DNA from 3 places in the Marinomonas sp. CT5 genome. Region 2 is predicted to be linked to each of the others. Evidence: predicted binding sites of a transcription regulator. Region 2 holds the regulator's gene; each other region holds the start of a gene.
The links. The regulator sigma-54, encoded in region 2, starts transcription at its own class of promoters, with help from an activator protein. The targets are predictions, from matches to a motif close to TGGCACNNNNNTTGCTNT.

Region 1 (6,478 bases), 2.2 Mb from region 2:
GAAACTTATTCGAGAAACAAGCCGCACGCCAACGAGTGATGGAGCAACATGCGAATCTATATCAAGCCATTATGGATGGCGACGCCGAAGCGGCTCGGACAGCAGCACATACCCATTTGCTTTTTGTGGAAGACAACTTATTAAAAATGCGCCAAGAGGAAACACGAATCCAGCGCTCGCTTCGCAGAAACGAGCAGCAGAATTTACGTTGATCAAGGCTTAATGGTTCGCGAACCAAACCTCTTTTTTCATATTTTGCAGATAACACCAATATAAAGTGATGGCTCTAGCGATAAACAACATGGCTTGGCTAAGCCATAAACCATGATTGCCAAGGTCTTGAGTCATAAACCAAACCGGAAAGAACACGCCAACCACACAAATAATCATGGTGTTTTGCATTTGTTTTACGCTAGTTGTGCCAATGAAGACACCATCCAACATAAAGGACCAAATACCCAACAGAGGGAAGGAAATGAGCCAAGGTAGGTACAGAGCGGCATCGTCTCGAACGCTTTGCACACTGGTCAATAAGGCTATGATTTGATTACCAAAAAGCCAGAAAATCAGCATCAAAACTACGGCTGCGAGTAGCGCCCAATAAGTCGAAAGCTGAATCACCTTGTTAAAATTCGCTTTGTCTTTACGGCCATAATATTCGCCGCACAAGGCTTCCACCGAAAAAGCAAAACCATCCAAGGCGTTAGAAATAATCATCAAGAAAGTCAGCAACACAGCATTCGCGGCAAGAATAGAATCCCCTTGGCGCGCACCTTGGGCGGTAAAAAATAACATCACTAACAACAAGAGGATGGTGCGTACAAACAGGTAACGATTCACTTTGACTAACGCCATGTATTCGCGCCATTTCGCCAAAACACGTAAGGGTACATGGCCTGAAAAACCTTTCAATTTATGCCAAGCCAACACACCCGCTACCGTCACGCCAATATAATGGGCCGCCACCGTTGCCCACGCCACGCCATCACTGGCCATACCCAATCCATAAACGGCGACATAATCGAGAATCATGTTGGCAATGTTAATCACCAACAGCATCCACAGTGGTCCTTTAGAATATTGCACACCAAAGAACCAGCCCATTAAGGCATAACCGGCTAAGACCGCTGGTGCGCTAAGAATTCGCGCTTCACAATACAAACGCGCCCAAGGCTCTACTTCAGCACTGGGTTCCATTAAGGTTATCGCCAAATCAATCAATGGGGCTCGGAACAAAATCAAGATTAGCCCGATGAATACACCCATTAAAATGGATTGCAGAAGCAACTCACGAACACGCCTTTCGTCTCCTTGTCCAAGGGCTTGCGCTGTCAATCCAGTTGAGCCCATACGCAAAAAGCCAAACGCCCAAAATAGAAAGCTAAAAATGCTCGCACCAATCGCCACAGCAGCAAGATGGGTTGCTGTGGCTAAATGACCAACCACGGCTGTGTCGACTAAGCCAAGTAGCGGCGTGGTGATGTTTGATACCATTGGCGGCCATGCCATGCGCCAAATTTTTTGATTCAGTACAGCATTTGCACGATACGAGCGAAAAATAGAATTAGGGGATAACTTTAGCACTAGCGGCTCTCTTGTGTGTATCTTCAATACTGTGGATAAAAATCAAACAACAGATCAAATCTGCCACAGAAAAATCTGTGGAAAATAATAGCAGTTATTCACATTTACAGGTATTTATTCATCGTTTTGTGTAAATAATGAGCAAGAAATGCCTCTTGTCAGTTATTATCCTCATTTATAACCTAGTTACCCACAAATCCACATAGAAAAAACATTCTTAAATTAACGTCTCCTAATGTTGGATAAGTGATGCTTTTTTCCACAATCCTGCTCACATCTTCGCTGAAATTTGCTAGACTCGCGTATATTTTTTAACGCTCGGAGAACAGTTATGCCCAAGAAACTCAAACCCTTTATCGAAGGTTTAGCCGTCGGGTGTGTTTTTATCAGTATCACTATGCTGTTTCAAATTCCACTTTACATGAGTTTCATTATCGGGGCGTTGGCTGCCTTGGGCGGTTATCGCAATTCGATCAAAATGGATCAAGAAAAAGCCGCTAAAAAAGCACAAAACCAACCAAAAGACGTCGAATAAATGACCACTTCTAACCCGCCAACATATGGTGAAGGTGACGCAACATTACAAGCCGTGGGTGGATTAACAGGCTTACAAAGTTTGGTCGAAACCTTCTATAGAATCATGGAAAATACACCAGAATATCGTCCATTATTCGATATGCATCCAAGCGATATCGAACTGACCATAGATAAACTGGTGTCTTTTCTATCTGGCTGGATGGGTGGCGAGAAACTCTTTTCGAAAAAATACGGCCCAATCAGCTTACCGCAAGCCCATGCTCATCTAATCGTCACAGAGAAAGAAAAAGCCATGTGGCTCAATTGCATGGCCGCCGCTTTAGACGAACTGGGTTATGCTGAAGATTTGAAAGCCTATTTATTGCCCAAACTTGAGTTTCCTGCTGAGCGAATCCGACAGGTGAGTGCAGCGAGACACCAGTAAATTATTACCAGCGCTACTTGTAATCAAAGCCAATGACATTCTTACTCGAAACTAACGCCTACCTCAGCGGAATGTCGTTGCGCTTCCGAAACGCTTTACGATTAAGAACGTACTTCTTTGGCAACGACAATCCCTAAGCGTTTTGCCAAGCGAGCTAGGTTGGCGCGATCCATAGACAACTGCTGAGCCGCTTTGGTCCAGTTGCCGTCATTGCTTTCTAATGCTTTGCGGATTAAATTTCGTTGATAAGTCTCTGTTTCTAAACGTAAATCAATGGTTTTTTGTTTATCTGACGATGGCTCAGATATTACATTAGCCTGTACCTTTTCTTGATATCCATGATCAATTTGTAACCCAGTTAAGTGCATTGGCGTAATGGTTGTAATTTTTTTTGTTCGACCAAATTTCACGTTTTCAGTCTTAGCACTTTCTACCTTTGAACTCTCGGCCTTAGAAAATAGTGCCGCACGGGAAATGACGTGTTCTAGCTCTCTGACGTTACCAGGCCAATGATACGCTTCGAGCATGTCGATAGCCGACGCTGACAAAGCGAGTTGTTGAAGGCCTAATTTGCGTCGAAAACGCTCGGCGAAGAATCCGGCCAACAAAGCAATATCGCCTTTTCTATCACGTAGTGCAGGAACTTGAATCGGGAACACACTAAGACGATGGAATAAATCTGCACGAAAGCGATGCTCTGCCACTTCGGTTTCTAGATGCCGATTAGTGGCTGCTATGATTCGAACGTTTACCTTGCGTACTTGATCTTTGCCCACGGCTTGGATTTCTTGATTTTGAATAGCGCGCAACAAAGTCCCTTGTACTTCCAGCGGCAACTCACCAATTTCATCAAGTAATAAAGTACCGCCATCGGCCAATAGAAATTTACCGTCTCTGTCTCTATCGGCTCCGGTAAACGCGCCTTTTACATGCCCGAAAAGCTCACTTTCGATAAGATGATGAGGAATCGCAGCACAGTTTACGTATACCATTGGCGCTTCAGAGCGCGCAGAATGCTCATGTAATGCTCTCGCAACCAACTCTTTACCGACACCGGTTTCCCCTTCAATCAAAATGGCAAAGTCCGAAGGAGCGACCAGATTAATCGACTGTTTAAGGTCTTGCATGGCTTTGCTCTGGCCTATCATTTCATGGCTTTGTTCGCCCATTACTTTTAATACGTTTTGAGCATGTTGCGACTGGTTTTCTAATTTTTCCATTAAGATAGCGGTATTTAGCGTCATGGCCGCCATGGTGCCGATAATCTCCAACGCACGTGCATCAATATCATCAAAAACACCCGGCATGATGCTGTCTAGGGTCACCACACCAATTAATTTACCCTCCAAATAAAGCGGAACGCCCATACAAGAGTGCACTGGTAAATTGTCATCGTGGCCTAACACCATGCCATCGTAGGGATCGGGAAGCTGTGAATCTGCAGGAAAGCGAACAGGATAATGACCGCTACAGATCGCTTTCAAACGAGGGTGATCATTAATGGTAAAACGACGTCCCATCAGATCATCCGATAAACCTCGTTGGGCAAGTGGCGTGAGTACGCCATTGTTATGCGCTAATAGCACCACCGCATCGCAATTAATCGTTGCACGTACGGCATAAACCAATTGCTCGAAGCGATTTGCTTGTGTCACCGCGCTGGCAAGATCAAGAGCAAAACTCAACAAAGCGTTGTTAGAAACCTGATTCATCATTATCGGCTCAAAAGGTGAATTAGCAGCTATGTCATTTTGACTCAAAGGTATCATAAAGACTTTTCATTTTACGAGTCAAATTGACTCTCTGTTAATGTTAAAAAATTATAAAGTATTGATTTTATTTCCTATTTTTATTTGGCACGTCCTTCGCTATAGAAGAGTTATCAACGCATTTTTTTGCTCACTTAAAAAGGAAATACCATGTTAGCTCAACAGCATATCGACACAGTAAAAGCCACTATCCCTTTATTGGCCTCTGCAGGAACGGCCATTACTGAACACTTCTATCAGCGTATGTTTTCACATAATCCGGAGCTAAAAGATGTGTTCAACATGACCCATCAAAGAACCGGAGGCCAGCCTGCCGCTCTGTTCAATGCCATCGCGGCGTACGCAACACACATTGATAATTTAGAAGTGCTAACCAGTGCAGTGATGCGTATTGCGCATAAACACACCAGCTTTAATATTCAACCAAATCAATACGATATAGTTGGTCATCACCTCATTGAAACCTTACGAGAATTGGCGCCAGATGCGTTCACCAAAGACGTAGAAGAAGCTTGGGTAGCGGCATACACTCAGTTGGCCGAAATATTTATCAAAGTCGAAGGCGATCTTTATAAAGAACGCGCTGCGCAACTGGGTGGCTGGAAAGATTTCCGCCGTTTCCGTGTCGCTTCGAAAACACCTGAATCGGATTTGGTCACCAGCTTTGTCTTTGAACCTATCGATGGCGGCGCGGTAATTGATTACCAACCAGGCCAATACTTGGGCGTTAAGTTACATCCAAAAGGCAATGAGTTCGATGAGATACGTCAATACTCTTTATCAACCACAGCCAATGGCAAAAATTATCGCATTAGCGTCAAACGCGAAGGCGCAGGGGATATCAAAGGGGTTATGTCGAATTATCTGCATGATCACTTAAACGTGGGCGATGAAATTGACGTTATGCCACCCGCCGGAGACTTCGTGTTCCAAGACAAGCAAACACCTGTGGTACTGATTTCAGGTGGCGTTGGTTTAACCCCAATGCAAGCCATGCTGGATACACTCGCCAAACAGCAGTACAGCCACCCAGTGAGCTATTTACACGCTTGTGCTCACCAAGGTCAACACTCCTTTAAAGAGCACGTGAACAGCCTGAAGAAGCAACTGAATTTGTCCGTTCACACTTGGTACGAACAAGCCGACAGCGAAGAAGAGGGCGTAACAAAAGGCATGATGCAACTGGATGTCATCAAAGACAGCTTACCGCTGACGAATGGCGAGTTTTATCTTTGCGGCCCAGTTGGCTTCATGATGTTTGTTAAACAACAGTTACTCACACTTGGCGTAGAAGCCGACCGTATTCATTATGAATTGTTCGGACCACATCAAGAGGTTTAATAAACAAGTCACACACTAAGCTGAAAAACAAAAAAGCATGAGTAACCGATAATACTCATGCTTTGTTTTAATTAGAGATTTGATTAGGACTGGGCAAGCAACAAGGCTTGCTCTTTTTCCTCCACTCTTGTGAAGGTAGGGCGTGATATAACACGGTCAATGTAGGCGTCGACCACAGGATTCGTCGTAATGAGTCCAAACATGCGGCACCACTTCAAACTCAAGCCCCAAAGAATATCCACTGCGTACAGCTCTTCTCCCAATAAATAAGGGCCTTTGGCGATTTGATCGAATAGCGTTTGCAGCATTTTATCAAAGCTGCCATAGGATGATTGAGACGCCGCGACTTCAGGGCGATTAAACGCTTTGTCGATCACAGCGGGTTCAAAACTGCTGCCTTGATAGGCCATCCAACGTAAATACGCACCACGTTTTGGATCATTGAAAGCAGGCGCTAAGCCTTTTTCAGGAAACAGATCGGCCAAGTAGGTGTAACAAGCAACTTGCTCTGTAACCACAGTGCCGTTATGAACAAGGGTTGGAAATTTCCCCAAAGGATTGATAGCGAGAAACTCTGGTTGTTGATTTTCACCGGCTTTGAAATTCAGCACTTTCATGTCATAGGGAATCCCCAACTCTTCCAGCAATACCCAAATGCCAGTGCCTCGGGTTTGTGGAGCATGGTACAGGGTGATGGTGTCTTGGTTGCTTTGAATCTCGCTCATATCCGTTACCTCAGTAGGTTGTTAGATCATTTTTGGTGGTTACATGAGCTATATTAGTGACCAAACCTGACATCTAGTGTCAGGTTTATACTTTATAC
Region 2 (6,478 bases):
AATACCGACCACTAGAGAAAAAAGATTGATGAATACATTACCTGTTGCTGCTATCCAATTAACCAGTACCAAGGATTGGCGTGATAATTTATTGCAGGTAAAGCAATTAGTGGACTCTGCAGTCAAGGAAGGTGCTAAGTTAATCGTCTTACCAGAAAATGTTTTTTTGTTTTATGGCAAAGGTATGAGGGCGCTGGCGCAATCAGATGAACAAGATATTCTACTAACGGAGATATCTGAGCTTGCCAAAGAGTATGAAATTTACCTTGTGGTAGGATCTCATCCTGAATTGTTAAGACCGGATGGATCAGTAGTAGCTAATGGGAGAGTTAGGCAAACTTGTTGGGTTATTGGTCCTGATGGTGTTTTCCTTGAGCGTTACGATAAAATTCATCTATTTGATGTAATGGTTGATGATAAAGCAGCATCTTATAAAGAGTCAGATTTTATAGAGGCGGGTGAACTAGCATTAAAGGTGATTGATATCGAGGGTTTTAAAGTTGGTCTCAGTATTTGTTACGATTTGCGGTTCCCTGAGTTGTATCGAGAGCTTGGAAAATTAGGGGCGGATATATTGTTGGTCCCTTCGGCGTTTACTTATGTGACGGGGAAAGCTCACTGGAATACTTTGCTATCAGCGCGGGCGATTGAAAATCAATGTTATGTGCTAGGTGTGGATCAATGTGGTTGGCATAACGAAACTAGGCAAACTTTTGGCCACAGTGTCTTGTACTCACCTTTTGGTCGTGAGCTAGTAGGCTTGCTAGAAGAACCGGGCTATTTTGTATTTACAATTACCAAGCAGATGCTTGCGGACTGCCGGCAGAAAATGCCTTGTTTAACTCATAGGCGAATGTAATAAGAAGCCTGTGCTCTAAGAGCAAGTCAGTGGAGCACAGGCTTAAAATTATTCTGTTAGGCCAAGGCGTTTTTCTTCTGCTTCACGTAAAAAGCGAAACAGCTTTTTACGGTTTGTTGTATTTCCTCCCTGGGAAACTTCTTTTTGGGACTGACGTATTAATTGTCTTAACAGCTGAATATCTTCGATTTCAGGATTTTCGTCTAAATATCGAGACAATTCTTCTTTGCTGTTCTCACCAATTAGCGCATCTCGCTTAATTTCTAATTGATGAAAAAGCTTATTGTATGCTGCAGATGTGGTGTCAAATAGAGCGACACGCTGTGCAATGGCTTCATGGTCTTCAGTACGCATGATCTTGCCAATGTATTGTAGGTGTCTTCTCATAGCTTCGTGCTTTTTAATGCGATCTGCTTCGGCAAATGCTTCGCGCAAAGTGTCTGACATTTCTACTTTTTTAAGCTGGTTTTTGCTTAGACCTAGCAGTTTTTTTCCAAGATCTTGCAAGGCTTCCATTTCACGCTTGATCTGGGTTTTGCTCTTAGGGATGTCTTCTTCGTTTTCAAATTGATCAAAGTCTGTCATGGGAACCTATATTAGAAAGATAGTGGCGAGACCGAGGAAGGATAAAAAACCAACGACATCGGTCACGGTAGTCAAAATTACGCTGCCAGCAAGCGCTGGGTCGATGCCAAGTTTTTTCAGTAAAATCGGCAGAAGTGTACCAGTGGTTGCTGCAAATAGCAGATTTATTATGATGGCGCCCGCAATGATATAGGCAATCTTGATGTTGTCAAACCAAAGTGCGGTGAGGACGGCAATAACCGTCGCCCATAAAAGGCCATTGAGGAGGCCAACAATCAGTTCTCTATTGAGCAGCCAACCGGTGTTGGTGGAGCCGATTTGATTGAGCGCGATACCACGAATAACTAGGGTGAGTACCTGTGAGCCTGCAATGCCGCCCATACTGGCGACAATGGGCATAAGGATCGCTAGAGCGACAACTTGGTCTAATGTGTCTTGGAATAAACCTATTACATAAGAGGCTGTGAAAGCGGTGATTAGGTTTATACCAAGCCATACTGCACGCCGCTTGGTGGTTTTCATGATGGGAGCGAAGGTATCTTCGTCATCGTCGAGACCCGCCATGCTTAGCATGGAGTGCTCCGCTTCATCGCGGATAACGTCTACCACGTCATCGATGGTAATACGGCCGAGAAGTTTTTTGGTTAGGCTATCAATAACAGGGGCAGACACTAGGTCCATTTTTTCAAAAAGCTGAGCGACATCATTGGCTTTAGTTTCGGCTTCTATCACCGTGTATTCCGTTTCCATAATGTCTCGGACGGTGGCATTAGGGTCTGAAACTAATAATTTGGTTAGGGGGAGGGTGCCAAGAAGCCGATCGGATCGACTAACAACTAAAAGATTGTCAGTCATGTCGGGTAAAGAACTGTGGCGGCGTAAATAGCGAAACACAATGTCGACAGAGATATTTGGACGAATGGTGATGGTGTCCGTATTCATTAAGCCGCCAGCAGAATCTTCTGAATAGCTTAATAGTGCCTCGACCCGCGTTCTATCTTGTGCGGTCATTGAGGCAAGGACTTCTTTAACGACTTTTTCTGGTAAGTGTTGAAGTAAGTCGGCTAAGTCATCGCTCTCAAAATGTTCGGATACGGCGATAAGACGCTCTGTATCCATGTCTTTCATGAATTGAATACCAATATCTTCGCTTAGATATTGTAGGACTTCACCTTCGTTTTTGTCCTCGATTAATTCCCATAGGAGTTTACGTTCTTTTGGTGGGGAGGATTCGAGTAGTCGAGCAACATCTTGAGCAGGCAAAGCGCCGTTAAGTAAATAACGGATTTGCATCGTCGCACCGGATTCTAACGATTCGGTGACAGTTTGGAGATGATTAAGTGTGTTTTGCTCTGACATGAGGTGTATTACTCATCTTCGCCGAAACGATTGTTAATAAGCTCAATGATGGCTTCAATCGCTTCTTTTTCGTCATCTCCATTAGTTTTTATGTGAATTTCAGTGCCTTTACCGGCGGCCAGCATCATCATTGCCATAATGCTTTTGCCATCAACATTTCGTCCTTCTTTTTCAATCGTAATATCACAAGAAAAACGAGATGTTGTTTCAATGAGTTTGCCAGCTGCACGAGCATGAAGGCCAAGTTTGTTGATAATAATTACGGACTCTTCCTGCATGCTATTTTCCTATATAAGGGATTCAAAAATACTTAATAACTCTTCATTAGTTTGTGCTGTACGTAACTTGTCCAACGATTCAGCGGATTGAGCAAGTTCTGCTATTTTCGCTAACGTTGAAAGATGTTGGTCACATTCGTTGGGTGGAACGATAAGTGCGAATATGAGATCAACTGCTCTTTTATCAATCGAATCAAAGTCAATGGGGGTTTGTAAAGACATAACAACAATGGCTGTGTGGTTTGCTGTTTCAAGGCGGCAATGGGGGATGGCTATGCCATTGCCTATTCCCGTACTGCCAAGCTTTTCCCTCCCCAGAAGGGCATCATAAACGTCTTCGTTATTGCAGTGTAGGCGATTTGATGCAACATCAGCGATATTTTCTAAAACACGTTTTTTGCTAATAATGTCTTGCTTTGCAAGTACGAGTTCAGCTTTTAGTAATGATTTCAAGGACATGATAAAATGCTTTCCGTTTAGATCAGTCGTTTTCGTTCATTGGAAGGAGGGATGTTCATCGCCTCTCGATATTTTGCAACTGTGCGTCTAGCGACCTGTATGCCTTGATCTGCAAGGATGGCGGCTAGCTTATTATCACTTAATGGCTTTTTAGCTGGCTCATCAGCAACAAGTTTTTTAATCATAGCTCGTATAGCGGTAGAAGAGCATTCTCCACCTGAAGCCGTGTTGACGTGACTGGAGAAAAAGTACTTCAGTTCAAAAATACCTTTTGGGGTATGCATGTATTTCTGTGTTGTAACCCTTGATATGGTCGATTCATGCATGCCCACTTCTTCCGCAACATCATGAAGTACCATGGGTTTCATAGCTTCTTCACCTAATTCAAAAAAATCGATTTGACGACTTACAATACAACTGGCTACTTTGAGCAATGTTTCGTTACGACTCTGTAGGCTCTTCATAAACCATTTCGCCTCTTGAAGAGAGGTCTTGATGTATGTTGCATCTTCTGACGATGTGGTGGAACTTGCCATAGCCGAATAGGTTTCATTGATTTTTATCGGAGGAAGGGCATCATTATTGAGTTCAACTTGCCATACATCATTACGCTTTTTCACAGAGACATCAGGAATAACATAGTCTGTATCATCGGCATCAATAACTGAACCTGGGCGCGGGTTAAGTTGCTGTATTAAATTAATAACTTCTTTTAACGCTTCGTCTTTTAGTTTTGTTTTGCGCGTTAATTGAGCAAAATCACGATTACCTAAAAGAGGTAAATAATGATCAATCAGGTTGTAAGTGCTTTTATATAAAGGGTGGTTTTGGAATGCTTCGAGTTGCACAAGCAAGCAATCGCGTAAGTCAATTGAGCAAACACCAACAGGATCAAAACGCTGCAGTCTATGTTGGACGGCGATCACTTCTTCTAGGTCTAAGTCTTCAAGTTCGGTGCTAAGAGACTCACAAATATCTTCGGGCGAAATGCTTAAATAACCATCGGGCTGAACACATTCGATAATGGCGTAAGCGATTTCTATATCTCGATCCGAAATGTGTGTCAGATTTAGTTGCCAGATTAAGTGGTCTTGTATGCTTTCTGCTGGTGCATTACGGCTTTCAAAGTCGCTTTCACCCTCAAAACTATTATGGTCACTAACAGCGGCAGAGCTTTGGTAAGTATCGTCCCAATGACTATCAATGGATAATTCTTCAGGGATACTTTCAGTCCACTCAGATTCAATGCGTGGTTCTTCGCTGTTGTCGGCTGAAGTATTGTTATCCGCTGCGGCGCTTTTAGATTCAATGCTGGGTGTGACGTCGACATGAAGTTGTTCATCTTCATCGAGCTCTAAAAGAGGGTTTGATTCAAGAAATTCATGGATTTCTTGTTTTAAATCCAACGTTGAAAGTTGCAGCAAGCGGATAGCCTGTTGCAACTGCGGCGTCATAGTCAGCTGTTGGCCGAGCTTTAATTGTAAAGACTGCTTCATAGAGCAACTCTTTCTATTTGAATGAATTGGAATGAGTTATGCATACTACTCCCTTTCTACTGCAATGATAAGGGGTTACAAACGGAAGTCGTCACCTAAATAGACCTTTTTTACCTGCTCATTGTTGATGACGGTGTTGGCGTCGCCTGATGCAATGATGTACCCATTACCTACAATGTAGGCTTTGTCGCAGATGTCTAATGTTTCTCTTACATTGTGATCGGTGATAAGGACACCGATACCACTTTCTTGCAGATGCTTTATGATTAGCTTGATATCACCCACTGAAATAGGGTCAACACCAGCAAAAGGTTCATCTAGAAGGATGAACTTTGGGTTCATGGCTACAGCGCGAGCAATTTCAACCCGACGTCTTTCGCCACCAGATAATGCCATACCTAAGTTAGTTCGAATATGAGTTATATGGAACTCTTCTAAAAGCTCTTCTAATCTCTCTAGTTTCTGTGCTTTTGACAGCTTTTTGCGAGTCTCTAAAATCGCTAAAATATTATCTTCGACGGACATTTTCCTAAAAATAGAGGCTTCTTGAGGTAAATACCCAATTCCCTTTTGAGCTCTTGTGTGCATGGCATCATTAGTTACATCTAGTCCATCAATAAATATACCGCCAGCGTCGTTGGTTACCATGCCTACGATCATATAAAAGCAAGTGGTTTTGCCTGCTCCATTGGGCCCCAGTAGGCCAACAGCTTGCCCTGACTCTACAGCAATGGATACGTCTTTTACGACTTGGCGCTTCTTGTAGCTTTTGGCTAAGTGTTTTGCTTCGAGTGTTGCCATTTATTTCTTGGCCTCAGGTGCTGAGTTAGACGTTTGTGGCTGGAGTGTCATTTTTACTCGACCAGAATCTTTTTTCTCTGCGGTAAAGGTGCCGTCTTGAATCATATAAAGAATATAATCGGCAGAAATTGAATTCTGCATTCTAGTAAGGTTGCCGTTGCCAAAAATTTCTAGCTTAGATTCGGTCGTAGAATAGTTGATGCTATCTCCTTTACTGATGACAAAGTTGCCACTCCAGTCAATTTGTTGACTGAATTTTGCTGGTTTACCTGTTGCTTTGATACTGCTGAACTTTTTAGTTTGAGTGTCTGTTGTGATTTTTAAATAGTCGGCATGAATTTCAATTGACCCTTGTTTAACAAAAACATTGCCTTTGTATATCGCCTCACCGGAGTTTTGGTCAAACATGGCTTCGTCTGCTTGTACTTCAAGTGGTTTGTTGATGTCATCAGGTAATGCATAAGTGTATTGGGCAAATAAAACTGAGGTAATTAATACACTTAAGTTAATGAATTGTTTCATATTTTCCTCGTACCGACCCTGTCATTAGGACTTCTTCTGAGTTTATAAAAGTTTTAATCGTGTTAGCCGATGTTTCGCCCTGTGTTGAAATAAGGATAGGGTTTCCATAGCTAGTTAAT
Region 3 (6,478 bases), 1.6 Mb from region 2:
GCTTAACACACCGGTTTTAAGCGTTAGGTTCGGGCGCTTCATTGCACGACGTAAGTAGGCGTTAGACGTAGAAGCTCGCACGCCATCTTTGACCGTCATGTGCATGGGGCCAAAACCTTCTTGGTGGAAGCCATTGTAATCTTCCGTTTTGCCATAACCGGCTTGTTCACCCGCGTCAATAAAGGCTTGGTAAAGTGGGTTGTAGGTCATGTCGTTGCCGTTATTGGTCGACAGTGGGCCTTCGCCACCACGATAGGTATCTGCTCCACCTTTCCATGTTTCGGCTTTTTTGAAATAGGGTAAACAGGTTTGGTAATTCCAACCTTTGGCACCATTTTCTTCCCATTGGTCGAAATCACAGGCGTGGCCACGAACATACACCATGCCATTAATAGACGAAGAACCGCCCAATACTTTGCCTCGTGGACAATGCATTTCACGGCCATCAAGACCGGGTTCTTTTTCCGTATGAAACTGCCAAGCGTATTTGTCGGTATTCATTGGGTAAGATAAAGCGGTGGGCATCTGGATAAAGATGCTTTTATCTGAGCCACCCATTTCCAGCAACAGCACTTTGTGTTCGCCACTTTCGGTTAGTCGATCGGCTAGCACGCAGCCAGCAGAGCCAGCGCCGACAATGATGTAATCGTACGTTTCGTTTGCCATGACTTCTCCTGTTTACTCTGTGTTTCGCTTAGTAAGGGCTTTCAATGTCGTTCAGATCAACAAACACACTTTTGTTTTGTGTGTAGTGGTACAGAGTCTCAATGCCGTTTTCACGACCGATACCAGATTGTTTGTAGCCGCCTACTGGCATTTCTGCGGGTGAAGCGCCCCATGAGTTGATCCAGCAAATACCGGCCTGCAATTGATTGATAACACGATGAGCGCGAGCGAAGTCTTTGGTGAATACGCCAGCCGCCAAGCCAAGCTTGGTATCGTTAGCGCGGGCAACCACTTCGTCTTCATCTGTGAAGCTGAGTACGGACATGACAGGACCAAAGATTTCATCACGTACTTGTGGCATGTCGTCTGTGCAATCGGTAAAGACCGTTGGTGCCACAAATGCGCCTTTGTCTAAGCCGTTATCCGTTACTTGGTAACCGCCACATAGCAGGGTGGCACCCGCGTCTTTCGCCGCTTGAATATAACCCAGTACTTTTTGCATGTGATCTTTAGAGATCAGCGCGCCAACTTGTGTGTCCATGTCCATTGGGTCTCCAATGATCATAGCTTCAGTGCGTTCTTTTAGTTCTTTGGTAAACGCGTCTAGCATGTCCGCATGAACGAATACGCGAGTACCGTTGGTGCAGACTTCCCCTTGGGTGTAGAAGTTAGCCAACATGGCAGCAGAAACGGCTTGATCCACTGGCATATCAGGGAAGATGATCATAGGGGATTTGCCACCTAGTTCCATGGTTACCTGTTTCAACGACTGTGAAGAGGCGGCCATGACTTTTTTACCTGTGCCGACTTCGCCAGTAAAGGAGACCTTGTCGATGTCTGGGTGGTTGGTAATCAATTGGCCTGTCCGCGCATCACCCTGAATGACGTTAAAAACACCATCAGGCAAACCTGCTTCAGTGAAGATCTCCGCCAATTTTAAGGCGGTTAATGGTGTTTCTTCTGACGGTTTGAAAATCATTGCATTGCCCGCGGCGAGTGCAGGGCCTGATTTCCACATGGCGATTTGAATCGGGTAGTTCCATGCACCAATACCAGCACAAATACCGAGAGGCTCGCGGCGTGTGTAGAAGAAGTTGCCATTGCCAAGGTCTTGATAATCGCCTTGGATTTTATCGGTTAGCCCTGCGTAGTACTCGATCACATCGGCACCAGTTTGGATATCAACCACAATGGCTTCTTGAAGGGGCTTGCCGGTATCCAGTACTTCTAGGCGAGCAAGCTCTTCGTTTCTTTCTCGTAAAAGATCGGCAGCTTTTTTCAAGATGCGGCCACGCTCAACGGGACTCATTGCCGCCCATACTTTTTGGCCTTGTTTAGCCGATTCAACAGCAGCATCAAGTTCAGCTTGTCCTGCGTGTTCGATTGTCGCAATTACTTCGCCATTGGCTGGGTTAATTGTTTCAAAATGTTCACCGCTGGTGGATGCTTGGTAGCGGCCATGAATGTATTGCTGCTGTTGTGCCATCTTGTACCTCTTTTCGGTTGGGGCCGTGTCCATTAATAGGGCACTGACGTCTTGTTTTTTATTAAATGCGCATTTAATAAAAAACAATTGTACAGATTTTGACTGTCAATTGCAGCTTGAATCCATGAATTCGTATTTTTGGAACAAAAAATGACGTTATCTTGAAAAGAGTTGAATGGTTGCAAAAAGGAAAATAGAGAGCAGAAGAGTACGCGAAGCAGGAGGCTAAGAGAGGTTAGCGTCTCTGTTTAAGGTTTTAAAAGAGACGCATATCGGTGAACGTTAATGGATCAAAATATTATCAAATACTAATGACGCCATTAGTGTCGTAGCTGATTGGGCTTGGGACATAGGCGTCCGCCATGTCGTCGTTTAGCCACTCTTTCCCATCTAAAACATAACGAAACTGATAAGAGGTTTCGATATTTAGGTTAAGAGTCGAGGCAAAAACACCAGACTTTTGTTTTTTCATTGGATTAGCTGTGCTGTCCCAGTTATTAAAATCGCCTACCACAGCAACAGTTTTGGCATCGCCAATGACCTCAGCCGGTAAGGCGAATTTTACTTTGCATTCGGGTTTGGTTTTTAAGTAGGTTTTTTCGATCATTTCCAGCTCCGTAGTCTATTGATAGACAAATGTGTAAGGCTACCGCAAAAGCCCGAGGTAGTTGTTGAACTCAGCTAGTAAAAAGCTTTTTAAATCGGTCCGTTAAAAAAGATACAAGCAAAGCCTACGCCATATTTTCTAACTCATTAATTTTCAGACGAAAAGCCCGTCGCACTAGAATTTGGAGCGGATTTTTAGAACCATTTTAGTGTCGAAGGCCATACTGAATGCGCTATTTCTGGGCTTATTCTGTTGGTAGAAATGCAAGATGTAAATTCACATTTTAAACCTTCTTGTGTTCTATACTGAAGTTACACCAACAAAAATAACGAGGTGTTTTATGGATCTTCAAATGGTCGTTCTTATTGTATTAAGTGTGTTGCTGGTCATTAAGATTGTTTATCTGGTTGTCTTTAAACGCTCCGAACAGCGAGAGGACGACCACTACCCCCATAAACATCATAAGCATCACTATCATGGGCATCATCATGATTCCTGATAATTGACTAGGCGTGAGAGCCATCATTGTGGCCTCGGTAACGTTTATTTTTCGCTTCTTTGACTGTATTTAGGTCTACTAGGACCAAACCGTCCACACAGTAACCAAAGTCGGCATCGACACCAAAGTCTAAGAAGCGAACCCCTCCCTTCTCACACAACTCACTGTATTGCTTAAATAAAGTTGGCACACTGGCGCCAAAGTGACTGAGTTGTTCTTTTAGTATTTTAAAATCTTCTTCGTAATCATTGCCGCTGAACATAGCTGAAATAATGTCAGAATGTTCCGCGTTAACCTGATAAGGGGTGAAAGAGCGAGCTAAATGTTCGTTGTCAGCAAAATAGAGTTTGTAAAATGAAACAATGAAATCCTTTGCGGCTTGTGGGTAGTTATTACTGAGACTCACTGGGCCGAACATATAACGTATGTCAGGATGTCTGTCTAAGTAAGCACCAATGCCATACCACAAATAATCCAAGCTACGTTTGCCCCAGTATTTAGGCTGGATAAAACTACGGCCCAACTCAATCCCTTGTTCGAAGTAAGGCTCCATATCACAAGAGTATTGGAACAATTCTGAGCTGTAGATACGGTTTGGCGTCTCAGATTTCATATAACGAGCGACTTCGCCAATGCGATAAGCGCCGACAATTTCAAGTTCTTCTTCGTCCCATAGAATCAGGTGACGATAGTACTGATCGAACTTATCCAAATCAGAGCGTTCCCCTGTGCCTTCCCCCACTTTTCGGAAGGCCACTTCCCGTAAACGTCCAATCTCTTTCATAGTGACTGACATGGGATCGTAATCAAACAGATAAATCTGTTTGTTATCCTTGGTGCTGCCAAGGTGCTCAGCGATTTTAAGCTCTTGTTTGATCATCTGTCTGTTTTGTGGATGCTCAACGGTCTTTTCGGTTTTGAGCAGCGGTTTTTTTCCCTTTGCAATTCGGTACAAGTGGCGTTTCACCAGTTTGTTTTTTTCTTTATCACTTAAAGGCAGTTGAGCCAGTTCTTGAATGGGAATGGCTTGGCCTACTTGCATTGGGATTTTACGATTGCGCTGGCGGAACATCTCGTTTGCTAGCTGTATGGTAGACAGTGGGCGATACAAAATCGAGCTAGTGTAAAACAACATGGAGTTACGTCCGCCAATATGAACCGGCAGTAACGGGCTGTTGGTTTTTTGCGCCAGTTTCAAATAGTTTTGATTCCACTTTTGATCTTTGATGCCGCTGGGTGACATACGCGACACTTCACCAGCCGGGAAAATAATCACGGCTTCTTCGTTGTGCAAGCAGCTCATAATGGCTTTTAATTGCTGACGAGCTGTTTTGCCACCAAGGTTATCGACTGGAAGAACCAGCTGTTTTAAACCATCAAACCCCATTAACAAATCATTCGCGACGATTTTTACATCAGGTCGAATCTCACCAATCAAGCGCAGTAATGCTAAGCCATCTAAAGCGCCAAGAGGGTGATTGGCGATGATCATCACACGTCCACTGGCAGGAATGTTTCGTCGATCAACTTGACTGACTTGATAGCTAAAGTTGAAGTGATCCAGCACACGATCAATAAATTCGAAGCCGACACAGCCGTCGTTTTTTTCCAGGAATTGGTTTACTTCACTTTCGTGGAATAAGCGTTTTAACACGCTTAACGTCGGGCGAGTGATAAGAGGGCTTTTGTCGAAAAACTGAGGTGATTTATTGGCAATCATTTGCTCGACTTGAATCACAGTGGTGCTCCGCTCTAATAAGGTTTGGTTATCTTATTAATCAGAGTAGAACGTCAATATGACAGCGTCGTGACGTTTATGTGGCGAAAATATGACCAGTTAATGAGTTGTTTTGTAATTGTTGTTGAAGGGGAGTAGATCTTGAAGCTCGAACAAATATTATTGTTTCAATTAATTAAGCCGGCAAGATTATGGAACCTTACCGGCTTAGTTTGTCAGAGAAAAACTAATTAGTATTTTCTGACCTTGTTAGATATCTTGTAAATAAGGTGTCAGTTCGCTAAGCAAAGTTTGTTGATGTGGCATTAATTCTTGCTGTCCCCATGCTCGAATCTCTTCGCCAACATAGTCTTTTACCGAGCTTGTTTGGCCACTCATTGCTTCTATCAAAGCAAGCGCACAAATGGGAACATAGGTTTCAGAATAACCTCCTTCATGCACCACGACTACCTTGTCTTCGCACAATTTAGCTGCTACTTCCATTATTTTCAGCATCATCTCTCGATAAGCTTCACTGTCTAAAATCATTGGACCAAGAGGGTCTAATGCTGCCGCATCATAACCACAAGCGACCACTATTAGATCTGGCTGGAAACGTTCTAGGGCTGGTATAACCAATTGATCAAGCGTCGCCATGTATGCGCCAATACCGCTGCCAGCAGGGAGCGGGATATTTAAGTTATAACCATGACCTTTACCCGCTCCTCGTTCCGTGTGCGCACCAGAGTCCAAAGGAAAATTATTATCATGGTGAATGGAAATGGTCAGAACTTCATCATTCTCGTAAAAGGCATCTTGCGTCCCATTACCATGGTGCACGTCCCAGTCAATAACCGCTACCTTGGAGACTAAGGATTGGGTTCTAGCAGACTCAATCGCAATCGCAATATTGCCTAGCAAACAAAAGCCACAGCCGCCATCCCGTTTAGCGTGATGGCCCGGAGGGCGAGTTAGTACGTAAGCATTTTTGAGCTCGCCCTTCATAACTTGCTCTACGGCTGATTTTGCAAGCCCTGCTGAAAGCTTAGCAATATCATAGGCGCCCTTTGAATAGGGAGCTCCGTCGCTGATATTACTGGGGGAAGCCGCATCTCCGGGGCCTTGTTCGCTGTCATGAGCCAAGCGTTTGATATACTCGGCACTATGGACATTCAGTATGTCTGCCTCAGTTGCAGGCTCAGCACTTCGACATTCAAGTGTTTTTATAACCCCACTAACTTCTAATAGGTTTCTTATACGTCGTTTTGTCTCAGGGTTTTCAAAAGAAGTAAAAGGTTGAAAATAAAGCCCCATGGCGTCGAACATGCCGCGATTACCTGGGTCATGCCACATACAAAGCTCATCATAAAAGAAACCTGTTTTACGGTTAAACATCTTGAGTGCTCCTAAGCTAAGACAAGAAATAGAATGGTTGAGAAAAAGGCTGCGATTAGTGCATACGGCAATTGGGTAATAGCGTGTTGGAAGGGTTCGCAACCCGCG

Region 1: the regulator sigma-54 is predicted to act here: its motif matches at 4,400-4,417, upstream of hmpA (NO-inducible flavohemoprotein).
Region 3: the regulator sigma-54 is predicted to act here: its motif matches at 2,874-2,891, upstream of C0J08_RS19910 (isoamylase early set domain-containing protein).

Annotation. Positions count from the first base shown of each region.
Region 1 is NZ_CP025572.1:18,432-24,909, reverse strand. Features, by position in the region: gene C0J08_RS00130 (FCD domain-containing protein) at 1-212, shown strand, start outside; gene C0J08_RS00125 (MATE family efflux transporter) at 220-1,509, opposite strand; gene C0J08_RS00120 (hypothetical protein) at 1,916-2,119, shown strand; gene C0J08_RS00115 (group II truncated hemoglobin) at 2,120-2,545, shown strand; gene norR (nitric oxide reductase transcriptional regulator NorR) at 2,647-4,260, opposite strand; gene hmpA (NO-inducible flavohemoprotein) at 4,465-5,655, shown strand; gene C0J08_RS00100 (glutathione S-transferase family protein) at 5,739-6,380, opposite strand.
Region 2 is NZ_CP025572.1:2,554,795-2,561,272, reverse strand. Features, by position in the region: gene C0J08_RS12040 (YhdP family protein) at 1-29, shown strand, start outside; gene C0J08_RS12035 (carbon-nitrogen hydrolase family protein) at 29-859, shown strand; gene yjgA (ribosome biogenesis factor YjgA) at 908-1,444, opposite strand; gene mgtE (magnesium transporter) at 1,451-2,803, opposite strand; gene C0J08_RS12020 (HPr family phosphocarrier protein) at 2,812-3,081, opposite strand; gene ptsN (PTS IIA-like nitrogen regulatory protein PtsN) at 3,091-3,540, opposite strand; gene C0J08_RS12010 (RNA polymerase factor sigma-54) at 3,558-5,036, opposite strand; gene lptB (LPS export ABC transporter ATP-binding protein) at 5,112-5,837, opposite strand; gene lptA (lipopolysaccharide transport periplasmic protein LptA) at 5,838-6,359, opposite strand; gene lptC (LPS export ABC transporter periplasmic protein LptC) at 6,343-6,478, opposite strand, start outside.
Region 3 is NZ_CP025572.1:4,179,699-4,186,176, reverse strand. Features, by position in the region: gene betA (choline dehydrogenase) at 1-666, opposite strand, end outside; gene betB (betaine-aldehyde dehydrogenase) at 695-2,152, opposite strand; gene C0J08_RS19910 (isoamylase early set domain-containing protein) at 2,454-2,759, opposite strand; gene C0J08_RS19905 (hypothetical protein) at 3,100-3,258, shown strand; gene olsF (bifunctional ornithine lipid synthase OlsF) at 3,266-4,996, opposite strand; gene C0J08_RS19895 (histone deacetylase-like amidohydrolase) at 5,246-6,370, opposite strand; gene C0J08_RS19890 (Na+/H+ antiporter NhaC family protein) at 6,382-6,478, opposite strand, start outside.